DNA from 3 places in the Psychrosphaera aquimarina genome. Region 2 is predicted to be linked to each of the others. Evidence: predicted binding sites of a transcription regulator. Region 2 holds the regulator's gene; each other region holds the start of a gene.
The links. Region 2 encodes sigma-54, which starts transcription at its own class of promoters, with help from an activator protein. Its sites were predicted from a motif close to GTTGGCACGNNNNTNGNNT; they were not measured.

Region 1: the regulator sigma-54 is predicted to act here: its motif matches at 4,368-4,386, upstream of RT723_RS01630 (DUF2884 family protein).
Region 3: the regulator sigma-54 is predicted to act here: its motif matches at 3,360-3,378, upstream of RT723_RS11280 (DUF4097 family beta strand repeat-containing protein).

What each region holds. Positions count from the first base shown of each region.
Region 1 covers NZ_JAWCUA010000001.1:352,596-360,282, forward strand. The annotation lists gene ydiJ (D-2-hydroxyglutarate dehydrogenase YdiJ) at 1-2,086, shown strand, start outside; gene RT723_RS01620 (LysE family translocator) at 2,141-2,788, shown strand; gene RT723_RS01625 (hypothetical protein) at 2,896-3,456, shown strand; gene RT723_RS01630 (DUF2884 family protein) at 3,534-4,295, opposite strand; gene glnS (glutamine--tRNA ligase) at 4,605-6,275, shown strand; partial or broken gene ttcA (tRNA 2-thiocytidine(32) synthetase TtcA) at 6,360-7,133, opposite strand.
Region 2 covers NZ_JAWCUA010000010.1:305,144-312,830, reverse strand. The annotation lists gene lptC (LPS export ABC transporter periplasmic protein LptC) at 1-531, shown strand, start outside; gene lptA (lipopolysaccharide transport periplasmic protein LptA) at 534-1,031, shown strand; gene lptB (LPS export ABC transporter ATP-binding protein) at 1,046-1,771, shown strand; gene RT723_RS13310 (RNA polymerase factor sigma-54) at 1,823-3,316, shown strand; gene hpf (ribosome hibernation promoting factor) at 3,350-3,637, shown strand; gene ptsN (PTS IIA-like nitrogen regulatory protein PtsN) at 3,729-4,178, shown strand; gene rapZ (RNase adapter RapZ) at 4,179-5,048, shown strand; gene RT723_RS13290 (HPr family phosphocarrier protein) at 5,038-5,310, shown strand; gene mgtE (magnesium transporter) at 5,452-6,807, shown strand; gene RT723_RS13280 (CvfB family protein) at 6,950-7,687, shown strand, end outside.
Region 3 covers NZ_JAWCUA010000009.1:19,520-27,206, forward strand. The annotation lists partial or broken gene fusA (elongation factor G) at 1-31, shown strand, start outside; partial or broken gene tuf (elongation factor Tu) at 91-1,276, shown strand; gene RT723_RS11270 (crotonase/enoyl-CoA hydratase family protein) at 1,385-2,185, opposite strand; gene RT723_RS11275 (PGPGW domain-containing protein) at 2,286-2,528, opposite strand; gene RT723_RS11280 (DUF4097 family beta strand repeat-containing protein) at 2,530-3,300, opposite strand; gene rluF (23S rRNA pseudouridine(2604) synthase RluF) at 3,468-4,208, opposite strand; gene fusA (elongation factor G) at 4,330-6,423, opposite strand; gene RT723_RS11295 (histidine phosphatase family protein) at 6,604-7,191, shown strand; cobalamin riboswitch at 7,414-7,582, shown strand.

The DNA.
Region 1 (7,687 bases), on a different contig from region 2:
AGATGTGATTTGGGATTCTGTTTCCGATTTGATCACAGATGTACCTAATCAAACCATGAATGGCCTTAACATTGTTGAATACAACGATGAGGATCCAGACAATCAAAAACAAAAAATAGAACACCTTTGTGCTCGTTTGGATGCGTTAATTGCCAACAATAATGAAAATGGGGTGATCGGGTATCAAATAATTGAAGACTTGGCTGCCATTAATAAAATTTACGCCATGCGTAAAAAAGCAGTTGGGTTATTAGGTAATGCTAAGTCTAGTAAAAAACCTATTGCCTTTGTTGAAGATACGGCCGTTCCGCCTGAACACCTAGCCGACTTTATCGCTGACTTTAGACGTTTGTTAGACAGTCATCAACTTGATTACGGTATGTTTGGACATGTTGATGCTGGCGTTCTTCATGTTAGACCTGCTTTAGATTTAACTGATCCGGCGCAAGAACAATTGTTAAGAGTTGTCTCTGACGAAGTAGTAAAGCTAACAGCAAAATATAATGGTTTGATGTGGGGCGAACACGGGCGAGGTTACAGAAGTGAATATGGACCAGAGTTTTTTGGGGATGCATTATTCAATGAGCTGAGAAAAGTAAAAACAAGCTTTGACCCTAACAATCGACTAAACCCAGGCAAAATTTGTACGCCAATTGATTCAACTGAAAACTTAGTCTCTGTTGACGGGATTAAACGTGCTCATTTTGATAAACAAATTCCATTATCCGTTATTGAAAACTTTGAAACCACCGTGAATTGCAATGGTAATGGACTGTGTTTTAATTATGATGTTAACAGCCCAATGTGTCCATCTTATAAACATTCAAAAGACCGTTCATTTTCGCCAAAAGGTAGAGCCAATCTGATGCGTGAGTGGATCAGGTTACAAGGTAATAACATCAGTGATGAACAACTTAATCGGTCACGCGATACTATTTTTCAACTAATGACCTTGCCATACAAAGCATTTAGAAGTTTAGGTGCCAAGATGGGGATGTACGATTACAGCCATGAAGTGAAACACTCAATGGATAACTGTTTAGCATGTAAAGCGTGTAGCACGGCATGTCCTATAAAAGTTGATGTTCCTAGCTTTAGAGCTAAATTTTTGTCTATGTACCACCAACGTTACTTCAGACCGTTAAGTGATTATTTAGTGGCGAATATAGAACATTTATTGCCCACTTTGGCCAAAACTCCAAAACTGAGCAATTTGTTTATGCATAATCCGTTATCCACTTGGGTGACAAGAAACATTGTCGGTTATCTAGACGCACCTAAATTTAGTGATTATTTGAATACTCACTTAGACGATGAATTTAAGTTTAGTAAAAACAAGATAACAGCATTATCTGCAGCGGATAAGTCAAAGGCCGTATTGATAGTACAAGACCCATTTACTAGCTTTTACGAGTCACAATTATTGCTTGATACCGTCATTGCATTAAAAGGATTAGGCTTTAAGCCATTTGTTTTACCTTTTAAAGAAAATGGTAAACCGGCACATGTTAAAGGCTTTTTAACTAAGTTTAATAAAATCGCGTCTAAGGCTAATAACTTCTACAACCAAATTGCTACATACGATATCCCAATGGTAGGTATGGATGCCTCTTTGGTATTTGCATATAGGGATGAGTATGTTGAGTCTCTAGGCGCTGACAAAGTAAACTATAAGGTGAGTTTATTAAGTGAGTGGTTATGGCAACAAGATTTTGATCTGTCATCTGAAACTTTATCGCAGAATAGCAATAATGAAACGCCACAGTTTAATTTAATGACACATTGTACTGAAAAGTCAGTATTGCCAAACATAAACACTCAGTGGCAAACTATTTTCACTAAATTAAATATGACAATTAACCCTATTAATACAGGGTGTTGTGGGATGGCAGGGACCTTTGGTCACGAAGCCAAAAACCAACAAGCTTCAAGCGATATCTATCAATTGAGTTGGAAACCTGCACTTGAGCAGGTCAATCATCGTCCAGTTTTAGTAACCGGTTTTTCTTGTCGTAGTCAGGTGAAACGTTATGAAAACAAGTTACTAAAACATCCTATACAAATTGTGGCTGACTTATTTAGATAAACATCACATGTTTGTGATAGTCACTTGCCATCTTATTGTTATTAATTGGAGATAATGTTGGATTACAGTCAATATGGTGTTGAGTTTTTAACCATAGCGTTCGCTCATTTAATTGCTGTCACAAGCCCAGGGCCTGATTTTGCAATTGTGATGAAATATTCGATTAATTACGGTAAAAGGATCGCATTACTCACTAGTTTGGGTGTTGGTTCAGCAATATTTTTACATGTGACTTATGCGTTGGCCGGTATCGGATTAGTGATAAGTACGACCCCTTGGCTTTATAATTTGTTGATTATAGTGGCATCCAGTTTCTTGTTATATCTTGGCTTTGGAGCGATACGATCACAACCTGTATCTGAGCAGAAGATAAAAGATAGTTCGCCAGTCAGATCTATTTCATCTAAAAAAGCATTCCTAATGGGGTTTTTAACCAACGGAATTAATCCTAAAGCAACCTTATTCTTTTTGGCATTGTTTACTGTTGTTGTAGATATAAATACACCTCTGGTAATTAAGGGGTTGTATGGCCTATATATGGCTATAGCAACGGCTATTTGGTTTTGTTTTTTGTCTTTAATTTTAACCCATAAAAGAGTTCAACACTTTTTCCAAGCTAACGCTTATATATTCGATAGGGTAATGGGAGTGGTCATGATCGGTCTTGCTTTAAATATCCTAGTTAATGAATTCTTATTATAAATAAACATAACAAATCATAGCTATACTTAACCCATAGTGCGATGTGGTCTAATTTATGTATACATTTTAACCACATTTAACTTAGGCAGTGATGTCAGGAGGCCACAATGGCTTCTCAAACTCAATTAATTAATCTGTGGGTTGAAACAACCAATTTAAATAATGGTACAAGTGAAAAAAGACATATCACTGTTCCTATAGCAACCCCAACATATAGTAAAAAAAACGTGTTGACCTTATTAACACTTTGTTTATTACCACAATTTAAGTTTAATTCTAAACCTAAGGTTAACCCCAATATTCAGCATATAAACCCAGATATTTATATACAAGATGACGTTCACCTTGGTATTGATAGACTGTGGATTTACACTCGATCATTGTCAGCATCTGAATTGAAAAAAGCACAACACAAATGCCAAAAGCTCCTTTGCATTGGAAGTTCAGAGACTTCTGAACTGATCAATAACCATGACCTTCAATTTAATACCGCCTTAATAGAACAATTATCCAGCAACATACAAAAAAAACTAAACTGGAATATTCTAATAGACGAAGAGTCAATTGCTATTACGGACTCTGAACATTATTTATCAGGCAACTTCATTGCTGGACCAAAGTTTAAAAAGTTAAACAGCAATCAGTACCACTTTGATTTAACAGGGTAATATTAGGTCTAATTGTAATTGATTTACCTAAACGAAAAAGGGGACGAAAACGTCCCCTTAATGTTATTGATTTTGTATTAGTGCTCTATTTCCAACAAGTCTAAATAAACAAACTTGGGATTAGTGGCTACCAATGCCTGTTCTAATTTGTCTACTCGTTTCATACTATTGCAAAATGCATCCGCTTTAACTTCGATGAGATCAGCTTTAGCTTCAATCTCTCGTTCAATATTCTCGCCAAAATTATCAAAATCTATATCATCACCTGAGGCGATGGCTTGTCCCATATTAGATATTAAACCACCAATAATAGTGGGTACCATATCATCGACAATTTCATTAACTAACTCGTCAACTTCACCGTCGTCAATATCCATATTAAACTCACCTTCAGTAATTGAATATCGACCTTCATTACTATTGTATTTTTCTCTTATTTTTTCTTGTATTATCTTAAACTTATCTTCATGAACTTCCATATCGACAAATTTACCAAGACCAGCATTTAAACCTTCAAAGGCCAATCCAACCGCCTCAATTGCTATTTCAGTAACTTCTGGTATTGCTTTGCGTATGGAAGTTGAATACTCATTAATCATCGATTGCTGTTTATCCGTTAACTGTATTTGTTCACCTTTTATAAACAAAATACGGTCTTTGTATATATCGACCATAGTTTCATCATCTTCAATGATACGAATATGATCAGGAGTGACCGATAAATCATTCTTTAACGACAAATGGCATTCGTTGTTGTGAGCGTTTGCAGAAACTGAATTAAATAGTAATAGGGTAGAAGCAATGACAGGTAAGGCTAATTTATTTTTTAATGTATTCATTAAACATTCTCCAACAGAAAGGTAATTTTTTAAATCTAAAAAGTGATAAATCTAACTTTATTGTGTTTGTTATAACAAATACAGTGCCAGTTATATTTTACTTTAAATACAATGACTTAGCCTCAATGCGAATAGTTGAGTTATTATAATACGCGTTATTTTCGTAAATTTAACCAATAATTAGTGTTTAAGTTTAATTTATAACCCGTTGAATAAATTAAATCATTAATTTCTATATTTAAACTTGGAAAAACACTGAGTGGCAATGATATACTCGCGCCAATTAAATTGTTAGAAAAGGTTATATAAATGGCGGATGTAGAGAATCGTCCATCTAATTTTATTAGAAATATCATCGACGCAGATTTAGCGGCAGGAAAATACCCTACAACCCATACACGTTTTCCTCCAGAACCAAATGGTTACCTTCATATTGGGCATGCAAAATCTATCGTGTTAAATTTTGGCATCGCTCAAGATTATGATGGATTATGTAACCTACGTTTTGATGATACCAATCCAGAAAAAGAAGACATTGACTATGTTAACGCTATAAAAAATGACGTTAGCTGGTTAGGTTTCAATTGGAGTGGTGAAATTTGTTATTCATCAAACTATTTTGACCAGTTGTTTAGTTATGCAGAAGAACTGATCAATAAAGGCTTAGCGTACGTTGAATTCTCTAACCAAGAAACCATGCGTGAAATGCGAGGTACGTTAACATCTCCAGGTACTAACAGCCCATATAGAGACACCAGTCCTGCTGAAAACTTACAGTTATTCCATGACATGCGTGATGGCAAGTACAAAGATGGTGAGTGTTGTTTAAGAGCTAAAATCGATATGTCATCTAGCTTCATGTGTATGCGTGATCCTGTTATTTATCGTGTTCGTTTTGCCCATCATCACCAAACCGGTGACAAATGGTGTATTTACCCTATGTATGATTTCACTCATTGTATATCTGATGCAATAGAAGGGATCACACATTCTTTATGTACGTTAGAGTTCCAAGATAACCGTCGTTTATATGATTGGGTGTTAGATAATATCTCCATTGAAACGCGCCCACATCAATACGAGTTTTCAAGATTAAACCTTGAATACACTATGATGAGTAAACGCAAATTAAATGCGCTAGTTACAGAAAATCATGTACAGGGTTGGGATGATCCTAGAATGCCAACCATAGCTGGTTTAAGACGCCGTGGTTACACGCCAGGCGCAATACAAGAGTTTTGTAAACGTATTGGTGTGACCAAAATGGAAAACACCATTGAAATGGGCGTTCTAGAAGCCTGTATCCGTGAAGATTTAAATGAAAATGCACCACGTGCTATGGCCGTTGTTGATCCAATCAAATTGGTTATTGAAAACCTACCCGATGACCATATTGAATGGATAGACGCACCAAATCATCCAAGTGATGAAAGCATGGGCACGCGCAAGCTACCATTTAGTAAAGTGGTTTATATTGAGCGTGAAGACTTCCGTGAAGAAGCCAATAAAAAATACAAACGTCTAGTGATTGGTAAAGAAGTCCGTTTACGTAATGCATACTTTGTGAAAGCTGAGCGTTGTGACAAAGATGAACAAGGGAATATCAACACTGTTTATTGCACCTACGATGAATCAACATTAGGTAAGTTACCGGCTGACGGTCGTAAAGCGAAAGGGGTAATCCATTGGGTATCAGCCTCTCATGGTGTTGAAGCTGAGATCAGAGATTATGATCGAATGTTTACCGTTGCTAATCCTGCTGCAGTTGAAGACTTTACCACAGTATTAAACCCTGACTCTTTAGTTATTAGACAAGGCTATATTGAGCCAAGTTTAGTAGAAGCAAAAGCTCAACAAGGTTTCCAATTTGAACGTTTAGGCTATTTCTGTTTTGATGGCAATAAAAACTCAGATGGTAAAATGATCTTTAATAAAACGGTTGGTCTAAGAGATACATGGACTAATAACGAAAATAAATAATTTTTTGTGTCGTTACAAACAAAAAAACCTAAACAATTGTTTAGGTTTTTTTATATCTAGTTAGCAAATTACTGAGAGTTAAATTTAAACCAGTTCTATTACTTTAACGCTCGTTGTGTCTATCTCTGTAACATCAGATTCTGGGTCTATATATGTCGGTATCTCTGGCGCATCAAAAGCCACATCACCTTCTTCAACGTCTTGAGTCAAAGTTTTAAAGTCAAATAACTCTGTGTCAGCAAGATGACTTGGAACCACATTTTGTAACGCGCTGAACATACTTTCAATGCGTCCAGGGAACTGCTTGTCCCAATCGTTTAACATTTGTTTAATTTGTTTACGCTGTAAATTCTCTTGTGAACCACATAGATTACAAGGAATAATCGGGTAACCTTTTATTTGTGAAAACAATTCAATGTCTTTTTCTTTAGCATAGGCAAGAGGGCGAATAACCACGTGTTCGTTATTATCACTTTTTAATTTTGGCGGCATCGATTTTAACTTTCCACCATGGAACATATTTAAAAACATAGTTTCTAGTATGTCATCCCTATGATGACCCAAAGCAATTTTTGTCGCGCCTAGTTCTTTTGCTGTACGGTACAAAATACCTCTACGCAATCTTGAACATAATGAACAAGTTGTTTTGCCTTCAGGTATCTTATCCATCACGATAGAGTAGGTATCTTCCGTTACTATCTTATATTCAACACCTAACTGTTCTAGATATTGTGGCAGTACATGATCAGGAAAACCGGGCTGTTTTTGATCTAAATTAACCGCTACTAATTCAAAATTAATAGGGGCAGCCTTTTGCAAACTCATTAAAATTTCTAACATGGTGTAACTATCTTTGCCTTATATCAAATATAAGAAAAACGACAATAGATTAATAGTCTAATTTACAACTAGTTAGAAGCATTATAATTAACAAAATAAAGAGATTTTGTTAATTATAATGCTTATTTATATTTTTTAAGGTAATAATCATTCACGATGGTTTACAAAATACCATCAAAATAAGAGCTTACTTTTTTTAACTGAGAGTTTATTTTACGATTGAGTATAGATAAGCCTACAGCCAATAAACATCAATTCATAGTGTTCAAAACATCAATTCATAGTGCTTAAAGCTTCTTACGGTAATGCCGTTGTAAGTGAAATAGTATCCATTTATGGGGGTGACACGTTTCGTGTAAACATTGGTGGTTACAACGAAATCATTGGAAAAAACATTCCTATTCGACTCAATGGAGTTGATACTCCAGAAATCGTGGTAAGCGCCAACATGAAAAAGAACAGGCAAGGGCTACTAAGCAATTCAAGGTTGCTAAATTACGTGCAGCCAAAAAGATTGAGTTTCGTAATATGATGCGTGGTAAATACTTCCGAATTGCCGCTGATTTATACGT
Region 2 (7,687 bases):
ATATTACTAAGCTTTTTAGTCGTCAGTTTTCTTTGGTGGTTGCCCACATTAGATAGCGAAGATACGGTAAATAGTGACACATTAAGTGACTTAATACCTGAATATACTGCAACCTTCCTACATCAAGAGTTGTTTGATAAAGACGGCAACATTGAACAACAAGTGTTTTCACAAAAGATGGAACATTACGCCGACTTGTCTCTAACTCACTTTAAAAAACCTGAATTTATCATTTATCAAGACAACAAACCTTTTTGGCGTTTATCGGCAAAAATCGGGAATATGCAAGATGGCTTATTACTATTAGAAGAGTCCGTGAGTATGTTACAAGTTTCTGATAATGAATTTGTAAATTCAATCACGACCGAATTTTTAGAAATTAATTTAAACACGAATATGGTCACCACTGACAATGACATTACGATTCAAGGTAAAAATGTTACGGTTCAAGGCAAAGGATTAACAGCGGATCTTGAACTCGGAACTCTCAGCTTGGTTAACCACGTTAAAACGATAATTAAAGGCTCATAGTTATGTATATAAATAAAATAATCACCGGCTTTTGCTCCATGTTACTTCTATTTTCTAGCATAGTATCGGCATCAGAAGACTTAATTATTGATGCTGATAATCAAGATTTAGATTACAAAAACAATACCCTCTACTTCTCAGGTAATGTGGTTGTTAAACAAGGTAGTGTTACCATCAAAGCGGATGAGTTATTTGTTATCACAAAAGAAGGCAACAGCGATAAATTAATCGCTAAAGGCACGCCAGCAATATTTTCGCAAAAAGAACAAAATAACCAAGAGCTATCAGCCCAAGCATTAGAAATAACCTACTTAGTTGAAGCGCAAGTATTGCAACTGGCTGGCTCCGCTAAATTCCAACAAGGTGGATCTGTGGTTGAAAGTGCTAAAATTGAATTTGATCTCAAAGCACAGCGCGTTAAAGCGGAAGGCGATGAAAGCCAAAATGGTCGAGTGACAACTCGTTTAAAAACCAAAAAGATTAATACCAACATCTACTAACTTAGAGAAATTTTATGTCCACTTTAGTCGCCACACATTTAGCTAAGTCATACAACAAACGTCAAGTTGTCAAAGATGTGAGTTTAACAGTACATGCTGGAGAGGTGGTTGGTTTATTGGGTCCAAATGGCGCTGGTAAAACAACCACTTTTTATATGATTGTAGGATTAGTGCCTAACGATAAAGGCAGCATCACATTAAATGATGTAGACCTAAGCCACGAACCTATGCACGTACGAGCTCGCCAAGGCATAGGGTATTTACCACAAGAAACATCTATCTTTCGAAAGTTATCTGTATCTCAAAACATCATGGCTGTGCTTGAAATGCGCAAAGATTTAAATGCCAATGAAAAAGCCGATAAGTTAGACGATCTGATCTCTGAATTTCATATTGAACATATCAGAGACAGCGATGGTATGGCCCTATCTGGTGGAGAACGCCGTCGAGTAGAAATCGCCAGAGCATTAGCTGCTGACCCGAAAATAATCTTATTAGATGAACCATTTGCTGGTGTAGATCCTATATCGGTTATAGATATTAAAAAGATAATTCAACAACTTACAGCCAAAGGTATTGGCGTTCTAATTACCGACCATAATGTGCGAGAAACACTTGATGTCTGCGAAAAAGCGTATATCGTAAGTCATGGAGAACTCATTGCGGAAGGAACTCCTGAACAAGTTTTAACAAGTGAAATTGTAAAACAAGTATACCTAGGCGATCAGTTCAAGTTATAGTAACTATCACTTACGAGTAATCAGTTAAACGCGTTTAAGTAACGGAATTAAATGAGACCTACATTACAACTCAGAATGGGTCAGCAGTTAACAATGACCCCTCAACTGCAACAAGCTATTCGTTTATTGCAATTATCTTCATTGGAATTACAACAGGAAATTCAAGAAGCTCTTGATAGTAACCCGTTGTTAGATGGTGAAGACGAACAGCAATCACAAGATCTTGATGCAGAATATGATGGTGACCTTAAATCATTGCAGGAAGGTACATTAGACACGACTTCCGATGACGACAATGAGTGGTCTCAAGAAGAGATGAGTTCGAACGAAGCTTTGCAAAGTGAAACCATTTCTGAAGAACTCCCAATGGACTCAACGTGGGATGACTACATGAGTGCTGCTCCTGCGAGTTCAGGTCCCGCTTATGAAGGTGAAGACACCGTATACCAAGGTGAGACAACTGAAAATATTCAAGACCATTTATTGTGGCAATTAAATTTATCTCCATTTACCGACGAAGACTTAGCCATCGCAACCGCCATTATTGATGCGGTTGATGAAAAAGGGTTCTTAACTATCTCTACTGAAGATATTGTTGAAAGCATTGACAATGAAGACGTTGAAATAGAAGAAGTTGAAGCGGTACTTAAACGAATTCAGCATTTTGACCCTGTTGGCGTTGCAGCCCGTAATTTACAAGAGTGTTTGTCTATTCAATTAAAACGATTTTCTGACGACACGCCTTGGAAAAACGAAGCTATAGATGTCATCGACAACTACATTGATTTATTAGCCAATCGTGATTACCGCACTCTGTTACGTAAAGCCAAATTAAAAGAACCAGAATTAAAAGACATTTTGGAACTGATCCAACAACTAAATCCTAACCCTGCCAGCATCGTTATTAAAGACGAAATTGACTACGTGATCCCTGATGTAAGTGTGGTGAAGAAAAAAGGCCGTTGGATAGTTGAGCTAAATCCAAATTCTATGCCTAAACTTAAAATAAATGAACAATATGCATCGTTAAGTAAGACATCAAAAAATGCCAACGATACTCAATTTGTTCGTTCTCACTTACAAGAAGCTAAATGGTTTATTAAGAGTTTAGAAAGCAGAAATGACACATTATTAAAAGTATCTAATTGTATTGTTCAACAGCAACAGGCGTTTTTTGAATATGGTCCTGAAGCAATGAAACCTATGGTACTCAATGATGTTGCCGAAATGGTCGATATGCACGAATCAACGATATCTAGGGTTACCACCCATAAATATATGCATACACCTAGAGGAATTTTTGAACTTAAGTACTTCTTCTCAAGTCATGTTAGTACTGAGAATGGTGGAGAATGTTCATCTACTGCAATTAGAGCCCTTATTAGAAAGCTCGTTGCAGCAGAAAACCAAGCAAAACCGTTAAGTGATAGTAAGATTGCAGAGATTTTGGCTGACCAAGGTATCCAAGTCGCCAGAAGAACCATTGCAAAATACCGGGAATCGTTAAACATTCCCCCTTCAAACCAAAGAAAACGTTTGGTGTAAGCCAAGTAAAACTTAATACAGAAGGAATTTCTTATGCAAATAAACCTAACATGTCGTCATATTGACACTACTGAATCTTTAAAAGAATATGTCGATACAAAATTTGCCAAATTAGAGCGACATTTTGATCATATTAATAACGTCCATGTGATTTTAGACGTTGAGAAACTAGCACAGAAAGCAGAAGCAACCATGCACGTAAATGGTGGAGAGCTGTTCGCAACCTCTGAGCATACCGACATGTATGCGGCCATCGATTCATTAATCGATAAGCTTGACCGACAGGTCATTAAACACAAAGAAAAATTAACCAAACATTAATTTAATCATTATTCTGGAAATACCAAGGACGGTATTTCGTAACCTTACCTTTTGAGTACACTTCAAAAGTAAATGTAGTAAATGAACGTCAATGAACCTTAAGTTTCTTCTCCAACCAGAAAGTACAAAACGATTAACTAACTGTGCGAGTAAAAAGAAAGTGCTCGAACAAATCGCCCTGTTAGCCAGTGAACAACTCCCTGACCACTCATTTGATGACATATTAGAAAGTCTAATGAATAGAGAGAAGTTAGGCAGTACCGGAATAGGCAATGGAATTGCTATCCCTCACGGAAAACTAACTAACATAAAAAAAGCCGTAGCTGTTTTTCTAGTTAATCAAGATGCGATCAATTACGACGCCATTGATAAACGTCCCGTTGATATTTTTTGCGCCTTATTAGTTCCGGCAGATCAATGTGATACCCACTTGTCTACACTTGCATCTATTGCTAAGTTATTAGATAACAAAGAAACAGTTAAAAATTTACGCCGAGCTGAAACAGACCTCGACGTTTACAACATAGTTGAAGCAGCATAGATGCATATATTTATAGTCAGTGGTAGGTCAGGTTCAGGGAAGACAGTCGTTCTAAGGGTTTTAGAAGATCTTGGCTATTATTGTGTTGATAACCTACCTGTCAATTTATTACCCGCGTTATCTCATTCTCTTGAAAAAAATTACGACCAAGTTGCCGTAAGTATAGACGTGAGAAATTTACCCACCTCTGAACAAGAATTAATGGATAACCTTGATTTCTTACCAAAGGGCGTCAATGTCACCGTATTATATATTGATGCTAGTGATGAGGTTTTGATCAGACGATACAGCGAGACCCGTCGTCTGCATCCCCTTTCAAGAGGCGAGTCGTCTTTACCAGAAGCGATTTCACAGGAACGTAAATTATTAGATGAATTAGCTAACCGTGCTGATTTATACATAGATACTTCTCAACTTAATGTACATCAATTAACTGAGATGGTACGAGAGAAGATATTAGGTAAGTCATCAAAAGAGCTGGTATTAACCTTTGAATCATTTGGTTTTAAATACGGTGTGCCTAATGATATCGATTTTGTATTTGACGCTCGTTTTTTACCTAATCCTCATTGGGAGCCAGAATTAAGACCGCTTACGGGTTTAGATTTACCGGTTAGAGAGTTTCTTGCTGGCGAGCCTTTAGTGAATAAATTTGTTTTTCAAATTAATAATTTTATGTCCACTTGGTTACCACATTTAGAACGAAATAACCGTAGTTACCTGACTATTGCTATTGGTTGTACTGGTGGTAAACATAGATCCGTTTATATTGCAGAAACATTAGCTAGACAGTTTAAGTCCAGAGATAAAAACATCCGAGTCCGCCACCGTGAAATGGCCCGTTACGAAAGTGAAAAAGATGGAAAGTAGTCGCACCGTAAAAATAGAAAATAAATTAGGCTTGCATGCAAGAGCAGCAACTAAATTAGCTCAATTAGCTCAACAATTTGATGCTTCTGTCACCCTGACTCAGGCCGATAAAACGGCCAATGCTGATAGTGTTATGGCACTATTAATGTTGGCGAGTAATCAAGGCAAAGAGGTAACTATCTCTGCAACAGGAAATGATGCTGAAGAAGCCGTTAATATGATCTGCCAATTAATCAGTAATAAATTTGACGAAGACGAGTAACCTTCACTCCTATATTTTATTAACACAAAAATCAAAGAGTTACTGTTCAAGATAACGCTTGTGCGTTAAACTTTCTCTATATTCCTATTTTGTCTGAAAATATATAAATCAGACTCAAACAAGCATATTCACGATGGGGCTATGCCAGAGCTACTAGAACAAGAATATAACATTCCTATTGATGAACTTAATACCGCGCTTAACAGTGGTATGTTTGTCCACGTTCGAAATATGCTTGAGTCACTTCCGGCTTCCGATATTGCATTATTACTTCATTCTTCCCCACCTAAAGCTAGGACTGTTATTTGGCAACTTATCGACGCCAATATTCAAGGTGAAGTATTAGAAGAACTATCAGATGAAGTTCGTAATCCTATCTTAAAAAATATGAGTCCAGAAAAAGTAGCTGAAGCTGCCGGTAATTTGGACGATGATGACTTTGCCGACGTTTTACGCGGTATGCCAGATGCTGTGTTTAAGAAAGTTTTAAAAAGCATGGATAAACAAGACCAAGCTCGTGCCAAACGAGTAATGGCCTATGGTGAAGAAACAGCTGGCGCTCTAATGAATACCGATACCATTACGGTAAGGCCTGACGTTAGTGTTGATGTCATATTACGCTACTTACGATTAAAAGAATCTCTTCCAGATACTACCGATTATCTTTATGTCGTTGATAAAGATGACACTTTCATTGGCGAAGTATCTTTATCTGCACTATTAACATCTACCACTAGCAAACTCATTTCTGAAGTTATGGAAACAGATTTTGAGGTGATCCCTGCAACCATGCATGACTCTGAGGTTGCTTCCCTGTTTGAACGTTATAACTGGATCTCAGCTCCAGTAATAGACGAAAATGGTATCCTGTTAGGCCGAATTACTATCGATGACGTGGTTGACGTTATCCGTGAAGATGCCGAACACTCAATGATGAGCATGGCAGGTTTGGATGACGAAGAAGATACCTTCGCACCTGCAATTCAAAGTACGCGCAAACGTTCAGTTTGGTTAGGTGTTAATTTATTTACCGCTTTGTTAGCTGCGTTTGTTTCAAGTTTATTTGAATCAACCTTAGATGAATTAGCTGTATTAGCCATATTAAATACCATAGTACCAAGTATGGGTGGTGTTGCTGGTAGCCAAACCTTAACTTTGGTCATTCGTGGCATGGCCGTTGGCCATGTAACCCAAGCAAACTCCCGTTGGCTGTTAGGTAAAGAACTTGCTATAGGATTTTTCAACGGCCTTATCTGGTCAGTATTAATTGCCGGTGTTGTTGCCATCTGGAAACAAGACTTAATGTTAGGCGCAGTTATAGCCTTTGCTATGATGATGAATTTAGTTGCCGCAGGATTATCTGGTGTCTTAATTCCTCTAATGCTGAAAAAAATGAATATAGATCCTGCATTAGCTGGCAGCGTGATTTTAACCACGGTCACTGACATAGTTGGCATATTCGCATTTCTTGGAACGGCCACTTGGTTACTTATCTAACCCACCATAGCTATATTTTCGAGCTTATTTCCTAACTCTATAATCAAACTCAACACCGTTTACCTTAATCTCTTGGTATTCAAAGATTAAAGGTTATAATGCCAACAATATTTTTACCCTTGTTATTTATCAGGATCTTTTCATGTCTCAAATTGGTCAATCTTGTAACTTAGATGTCATCAAAGCCGTCGACTTTGGCTTTTATTTAGATGGTGGAGAGTTAGGCGAGATTTTACTACCCCGTAAACACGCCCGTGCTGAATTAAAAGTGGGTGATAATATTAATGTATTTTTATATTTAGACTCTGATGATCGCCCTATTGCCACGACCCAAAGACCTAAAGCCAAAGTTGGCCAATTTGCTTATTTAAAAGTAAAAGAAGTGGGCCGATTTGGCGCATTTATGGATTGGGGTTTAGATAAAGATTTATTAGTACCTTATGGCGAACAGCACAAACCACTTGAAGAAGGTTTGTTTTATCTTGTTCGAGTGTATATAGACGACATGGATCAACGTATTACAGGTTCAACCAAAGTAGATCGTTTCTTAGTTGAAGATGGTACTGACCAGTTTGAACCTAACCAAGCGGTTGAATTAATCATTGCCAATACAACAGACTTAGGGTTTAAAGCCATTATTAATCATACTCATTGGGGAGTATTGTTCTCCGATGAAGTCCATCAAAGGTTGAGTTTTGGTCAAGACAAAAAAGGTTATATCAAACGTGTACGTCATGACGGAAAAATTGATTTAACCTTACACGGTGGTCAAAAAACCAGAGATAAATTTGCCAAAATCATTATTGAATTTTTAGAAAAAGAAAACGGGTTTGCTGCGGTTCACGATAAATCTGATCCCGCATTAATTTCTCAATTATTT
Region 3 (7,687 bases), on a different contig from region 2:
AGCAGACGCGATAATGTCTGCACGTAGATAATTAATTATTTTTGAATCAATGATCCAAAAGGATCGTATTTAATTTAAGGAAACTTAAAAATGGCTAGAGAAAAGTTTGAACGTACTAAACCACATGTAAACGTTGGTACAATTGGTCACGTTGACCACGGTAAAACTACATTAACAGCTGCTATCTCTGCAGTACTATCTAAAACATACGGTGGCGAATCAAGAGATTTCGCACAAATCGATAACGCTCCAGAAGAGCGTGAGCGTGGTATTACAATCAATACTTCTCACATCGAGTATGACACTCCTACACGTCACTACGCACACGTAGATTGCCCAGGACACGCGGATTATGTTAAAAACATGATCACAGGTGCTGCGCAAATGGACGGAGCAATCTTAGTAGTAGCAGCGACAGACGGCCCTATGCCTCAAACTCGTGAGCACATCCTACTTTCTCGTCAGGTTGGCGTACCTTACATCATCGTATTCATGAACAAATGTGACATGGTTGATGACGAAGAGCTAATCGAATTAGTAGAAATGGAAGTACGTGAACTACTTTCAGAATATGACTTCCCAGGAGACGACATTACCTTTAATCCAAGGTTCAGCGCTTAAAGCGTTGGAAGGCGAAGCAGACTGGGAAGCAAAAATCATTGAGCTTGCAGAAGCACTAGATACTTACATTCCAGAGCCAGAGCGTGACATCGATAAGCCATTCATCATGCCTATCGAAGACGTATTCTCAATCTCAGGTCGTGGTACAGTAGTAACAGGTCGTGTTGAGCAAGGTATCGTAAATACAGGTGATACAGTAGAAATCGTAGGTATCAAAGAAACAACTACTACGACTTGTACAGGTGTTGAAATGTTCCGTAAATTGCTAGACGAAGGTCGTGCAGGTGAGAACATTGGTGCATTATTACGTGGTACTAAACGTGAAGACGTAGAACGTGGTCAAGTATTAGCGAAGCCTGGTTCAATCCAGCCGCACACTAAATTTGAATCAGAAGTATACGTATTATCTAAAGAAGAAGGCGGACGTCACACTCCATTCTTCAAAGGTTACCGTCCACAGTTCTACTTCCGTACAACTGACGTAACTGGTGCTGTAGAGCTTCCAGAAGGCGTAGAAATGGTAATGCCTGGTGATAACATCAAGATGGTAGTAGAGTTAATCGCTCCTATCGCGATGGACGAAGGTTTACGTTTCGCAATCCGTGAAGGCGGACGTACAGTTGGTGCTGGTGTTGTAGCATCAATCTTAGCGTAATTAAGACAGCGTCTTAATGCTTTGAAAAAGGTCACTTAGGTGGCCTTTTTTATTGCCTAAAATTTAATGTAATAACGAAATGTAGAACGAGAATTTAAAACTAGGTGATTACCAGTTCCCTCTATTTTTATAAGTCGCGTCTTTACCGAGCGCTTTTTTAGTGGCTATTGATTGGTTTTTCCCAGCTAAAATTTTAACTTGATACCAACTTTCTTTGGCAAATAGAGCTCTTTCAGAACCATTCCAATTATCGTTGAATAATTTTTTTATCGCAGCTAATACATCTGGCGATTTTTCTATGAGGGATAACGCTAACTGATTGGCTCTGTCTAGTGGATCGTCCGTTACTTCAGTTAACAAATTATATTGTAGTGCTTGCTCAGCCGTTAGTACTTCAGCTGTCATGGTGAGCTTCATTGCTTGATCAATAGGCATTAATTTTCTAACTTGAGTATTACCCGCCATATCGGGTATCAATCCCCATTTACTTTCCATGATACTTAATGAGGCGTCTTGATGGGCTATTCTAAAGTCAGCCCCTAATGCTATTTGTAAACCTCCCCAGCAACGGCCATGAATAGCTGCAATAACCGGAATGTTTAGTTTTCGCCATTCATTTGTTACTTTTTGTGCGAGATTTCGGTTGCCAGGTAACCATTTAAATAATAGTTTTATTGCGTTAATTGGCCGGCTCATTACTGATTTAATATCTAAACCACTACAGAAGTCCTCTCCAGCTCCAGATAAGATAACCACGCGAATACGTTTATTATTATCTATCAATGAAATTGTTTTATTAATGGCTTTGAACATATCCAAATTTAGTGCGTTAAGTTTATCAGGCCTGTTTAATGTTACTTGTGCAACGCCATTGTCTTGAATATTGAGCGTAACTAAATTGGTCGTCATAAAAAGATCTTTATTATTATAATAATTAATACAGTTGTTATAACAAATAATAACAGATAAAAAAATGGGAACCTTGTGGTTCCCATTATTCCTGTTCTTTTTAGTAAGAATGTTTTCTTTGACGTATCTTTTTATCTACCCAACGGCTGGTATTCGTCATCATCTTTTGAACCTTCTTAAGCCATACTTTGGCCTGTTCATACTCTAGACTTAATAGATATAGCCCAGGTAGTAAAAATAGCACTGATGGCCCAGGCAATATAATAAATATTAAACCTGCTAGGGTTAGAGCGCCACCTAGGATAGTTAGGAGTATTTTTTTGATCAATAAATAACTATTCATATTATGAACCTATATTCATTTGGCCACTGATGTTAGATACTTTTAAACCACCAGAACCTGATTCAATGATATTTAACCCACCCGCGTTCTCTATGGTGATATCACCAGAGCCGTCATCCACGGTTACTTTCCCACTGGTATTTAATACAGTGAGTTGACCAGAACCATCATCAATATAAATATTGCCAGAGGTGTTTGATATTGTTAAATCACCTGAGCCATCTTCAACGTTAATATTACCATTGATATTTTCTAACGTTATCCAACCAGAACCATCTTGTAATTGAATATCACCATTAATTTTAGAAATTTCTATTGAGCCGGATCCGTCATCTAAGGTTATAGAGTTATTGATACGTGAAATACTAATGTCACCAGAGCCGTCGTCAATATCAAGTGCGAGTGTTTTAGGCACTGTTACTGTTAAATCTATATAAGGAGAGCTGCCAGACCAACTCCCATAGCTTTTTTGCTCAGCCACTAACATTGCTTGGTTTCCTGACTTTTTTAAAGTGAGGGTGTAACGTCTTTCTTCGTCAGTTCTTATTTTTGCTTCTACCATGATGGTGTTAGTGTCACTGCCAATAATATTTAAATATCCAGCCCCAGCGTCAATATTAAGTTGGCTTAATGCTGTCGCATCTAATTCAAGGGTTTCGTTTAAAGTTACGTTAGCGGTGTGATTGTCTCGGTTGCCTCCTACATGGTATACACAACCAGTGATCAGAGTTAAACAGGTGAAAAGTGGGATGAGTTTTAAAGTTTTTTTCATGGTTTACTTCCAAAATACAGGTTTTAATATGCGTTAATAACGATTAATGTAGCGTTATTAATCAAAAATAGAGCCAATATTTAACTATTTGTTTTAAAAGAAAAATATTAAATTGTATGAATTGGCTCTAGTGATAAAAACTAATCTTTGGTCTAATAAACTAAAAATCAGTCGGCCGTCTTTGTTGAGTTTGAAACTGCTCTGTTAATGGTGTCCATTTCTTGTTTACTTAACTCTCGCCATTGACCAACTCTTAAACCTTTTAAATCTACGTTCATAATTCGAGTTCGTTTCAGTTTAACGACGTCATAACCTAGGTATTCGCACATACGTCGAATTTGGCGGTTTAGTCCTTGAGTTAAAATAATATTAAATTGTTTTGCTCCGACTAATTTGACCTTGCATGGTTTAGTGACCGTACCAAGAATAGGTATGCCTCTTTCCATTTTATTTTTGAACCTGTCATTTAGAGGTTTATCTACCGTTACTAAGTATTCTTTTTCGTGGGCATTCTCAGCTCTGAGTATTTTATTAACAATATCACCGTCACTGGTTAAAAATATTAACCCTTCAGAAGGTTTATCTAAGCGGCCGATTGGAAAAATTCGTTGACTGTGATTGATTGCATCCACAATATTACCTCTTACATGTAACTCAGTCGTGCAGGTGATGCCAATAGGTTTATTGTAAGCAATATATACTCTGTCTGATTTATTGTCTGGCATCGCGCTTATAGGCTTACCATTGACTGTGACTTTATCGTTAGGCATAACTTTTGTCCCTAACTCCGGTATAACACCATTGATTTTGACTCTTTGCTGCTCTATTAATTTATCGGCTTCTCGACGAGAGCAATACCCTGACTCACTAATGAATTTATTAAGACGTTTACCTTGTTGTTCAGTCACAAATTTACTCCAAATAATTGCATACGAACTTTAACATAATCTAAGGTTAAGTTTCATATTGAAAATCGTAGGCAATAAAAAACCCACTTAAAAAAGTGGGTTTTTTTGCGTCTAAAAAGGGTTACTTTTTACCGGCTTCTTTTTCAGCTTTAGCTTTCGCAATTACTTCATCAGAAACACTGCCTGGACAAGGCATGTAGTTTTTGAATTCCATAGAGAATTGGCCGCGGCCAGAAGTCATTGTACGTAATGAACCAATGTAACCAAACATTTCTGAAAGAGGAACGTCAGCTTTGATACGTACGCCAGTAGCACCAGCTTCTTGACCAGCGATCATGCCACGACGACGACTAAGGTCACCGATAACATCACCAACGTGATCTTCAGGAGTAAATACGTCAACCGCCATTACAGGCTCAAGAAGTTGAGCACCTGCTTTAGGGATAGATTGACGGAATGCGCCACGTGCTGCTAATTCAAATGCTACAGCAGATGAATCGACTGCGTGGAAACCACCATCGTAAAGTTCGATTTCAACGTCAAGAACAGGGAAGCCAGCTAAAACACCAGTTTCCATCATGCCAGCAAATCCTTTTTCGATTGCAGGGAAGAATTCTTTAGGTACGTTACCACCAACAACTGTTGATGTGAAAGTGAAACCAGAACCAGGTTCACCAGGCTTGATACGGTAATCAATTTTACCGAATTGACCAGAACCACCAGATTGTTTCTTATGTGTATAAGTATCTTCAACAGGCTTAGTGATAGTTTCACGGTAAGCAACTTGAGGCTCACCAACTTCTAATTCAACACCGTAAGTACGTTTTAAGATATCAACTTTGATGTCTAAGTGAAGCTCACCCATACCAGATAGGATTGTTTCACCAGAATCTTGGTCAGTTTCAACACGGAATGTTGGATCTTCTGCAACCATTTTACCGATAGCAATACCCATTTTCTCAGTTGAACCTTTATCTTTAGGCTTAACAGAGATAGAGATTACTGGTTCAGGGAAAACCATTGCTTCTAAGATGATTGGATCTTTAGGATCACATAAAGTGTGACCAGTTTGAACGTTACCTTTCATACCAACGATAGCGATGATGTCGCCCGCTTGTGCTGAAGTAAGTTCTTTACGGTCATCTGCTTGCATCTCAACCATACGGCCAACACGCTCTGTTTTACCAGTAGCCGCATTCATGATCGTATCACCTTTGTTCAGTTTACCTGAGTAGATACGTACGAATGTTAATGCACCAAAACGGTCATCCATTATTTTGAATGCTAATGCTTTGAAAGATTCATCAGCAGAAACGATAGCGTGACGACCAGTAGGCTCACCTTCTTCATCTGTAAGAGGCTGAGGATCAACTTCAGTAGGTGAAGGCAAATAATCAACAACTGCGTCAAGAACGTTTTGAACACCTTTGTTTTTAAATGCAGAACCACAGTAAGTAGGGAAGAAATCCATTGTACGAGTACCTTTACGGATACAACGTTTGATGTCTTCTAAAGATGGCTCTTCGCCTTCCATGTATGCTTCCATTAGGTCATCGTCTTGCTCAACAGCAGTTTCGATTAGCATTTCACGGTATTCTTCTACTTTATCAACCATGTCCGCAGGAACATCAGTGATTTCGTAGTTTTCAGGAAGACCTGTGTCATCCCAAATGTATGCTTTACGTGTTAATAGATCAACAACACCAGAAAACTCGTCTTCTATACCAATTGGTAGAACCATAACTAGAGGGTTAGCACCTAGTACATCTTGAGTTTGCTTAACTACACGGTAAAAATCAGCACCCATACGGTCTAATTTATTTACGAAAATGATACGTGCTACTTCTGAGTCATTTGCATAACGCCAGTTAGTTTCTGATTGAGGTTCAACACCACCAGAACCACAGAATACACCGATACCACCGTCTAATACTTTAAGAGAACGATATACTTCAACTGTGAAGTCAACGTGTCCAGGAGTATCGATTACGTTAAAGCGGTGATCTTTCCAGAAACAACTAACAGCAGCAGATTGGATTGTAATTCCGCGCTCAGCTTCCTGTTCCATGAAGTCAGTTGTTGACTCACCGTCGTGCACTTCACCAGTCTTGTGGATTTGACCAGTTAATTTCAAAATACGCTCTGTCGTAGTGGTTTTACCCGCATCAACGTGAGCGAAAATACCTATATTTCTATACTTCGATAAGTCAGCCATTGTCTTACTCTATCTTCTTAATAATAAGTTGGTTAAAAAAAGCCGACGGATTCTATCATTAATTGATTAATCAGCACACCTTTTAATAAAAAATATTGAAGTTTAATATAAGTAACTAAATTTATTATAAATGTGGTATCTATTTTATGGGTATTTTCGTTTTGTATAGGCTTGATTAGATTGAAAACCATAAATATAACACTTGTTAGGCACGGTGAACCTGAACAACTAGGTCTATTGTTAGGGCACACAGATTTGAACTTGTCTAAATTGGGGGAGCAACAATTAATCAATCGATTTAATAACTTGAAGTTTGAGCGTTTGATTTCTTCACCATTAAAACGATGTTTGGTGATGGCGGAGTACATTGCAACTAAGCGTAAAATGACGGTCGATGTTGAAGTGAATATCAAAGAAATGAATTTTGGTGATTGGGACGGCCTTGGTTATGACTCACTTTGGCAACAAACACCTTCTCTTGGCGATTTTTGGCAAAACCCAATCGACATAACACCACCGAATGGAGAGTCATTCTTAGCATTTCAAACCAGAGTAAATAAGTGGTGGCAAAGTTTAATTCATCAAGCTTCGGGTGATATCGTTGTACTCACACATGCAGGGGTGATTAAACAGGTAATTTCAAACTTACTTAATGAAATGCATTATGCTGAATTATCTAATAAAATTAAAATCGATTACGCAGGGATCATAAACATTGAAGTTAAACAAGATGACCAAGGTAATGTTTGGCCGATGTTGAAGTTTTAATTAAGTGTTAATCGCCAATTGTACTTTCTTTTATCTTGTTATTTATTCATGCATACGGATAATGGTCGCTTAAGTTTTTGCATTGAATTTCCATTGACGACTTGCAATTTAAGTATGTTAAATAGGTATTTCAATCCTTAGAGAATTAAACTTTATTTAGGCGTGTTTAACGCTTAAATATAACGATACTAAAGTTTAAGTATTTATAACTTAATATCGTTATGGGAATGTGGTGGCCTTTAGTTTTAATAAATGAAAGGGATTCCACAACTGTACCCGCAACTGTAAACAGAGCAGCATTTTATACCACTGATTTTAATGATCTGTATTTTAATTAATATAGAACAAGATTGGGAAGGGAAATGCCGAGACGCTGTAAGTCAGGATACCAAAGTTTAATCTAAACAAGTTCCATGTTTTAAAATGAAACAATCACCAAAACGAGCGGGCATACTCGAAATGGGCTTATCTATCATCTCCAAGTCATACTTGTTGG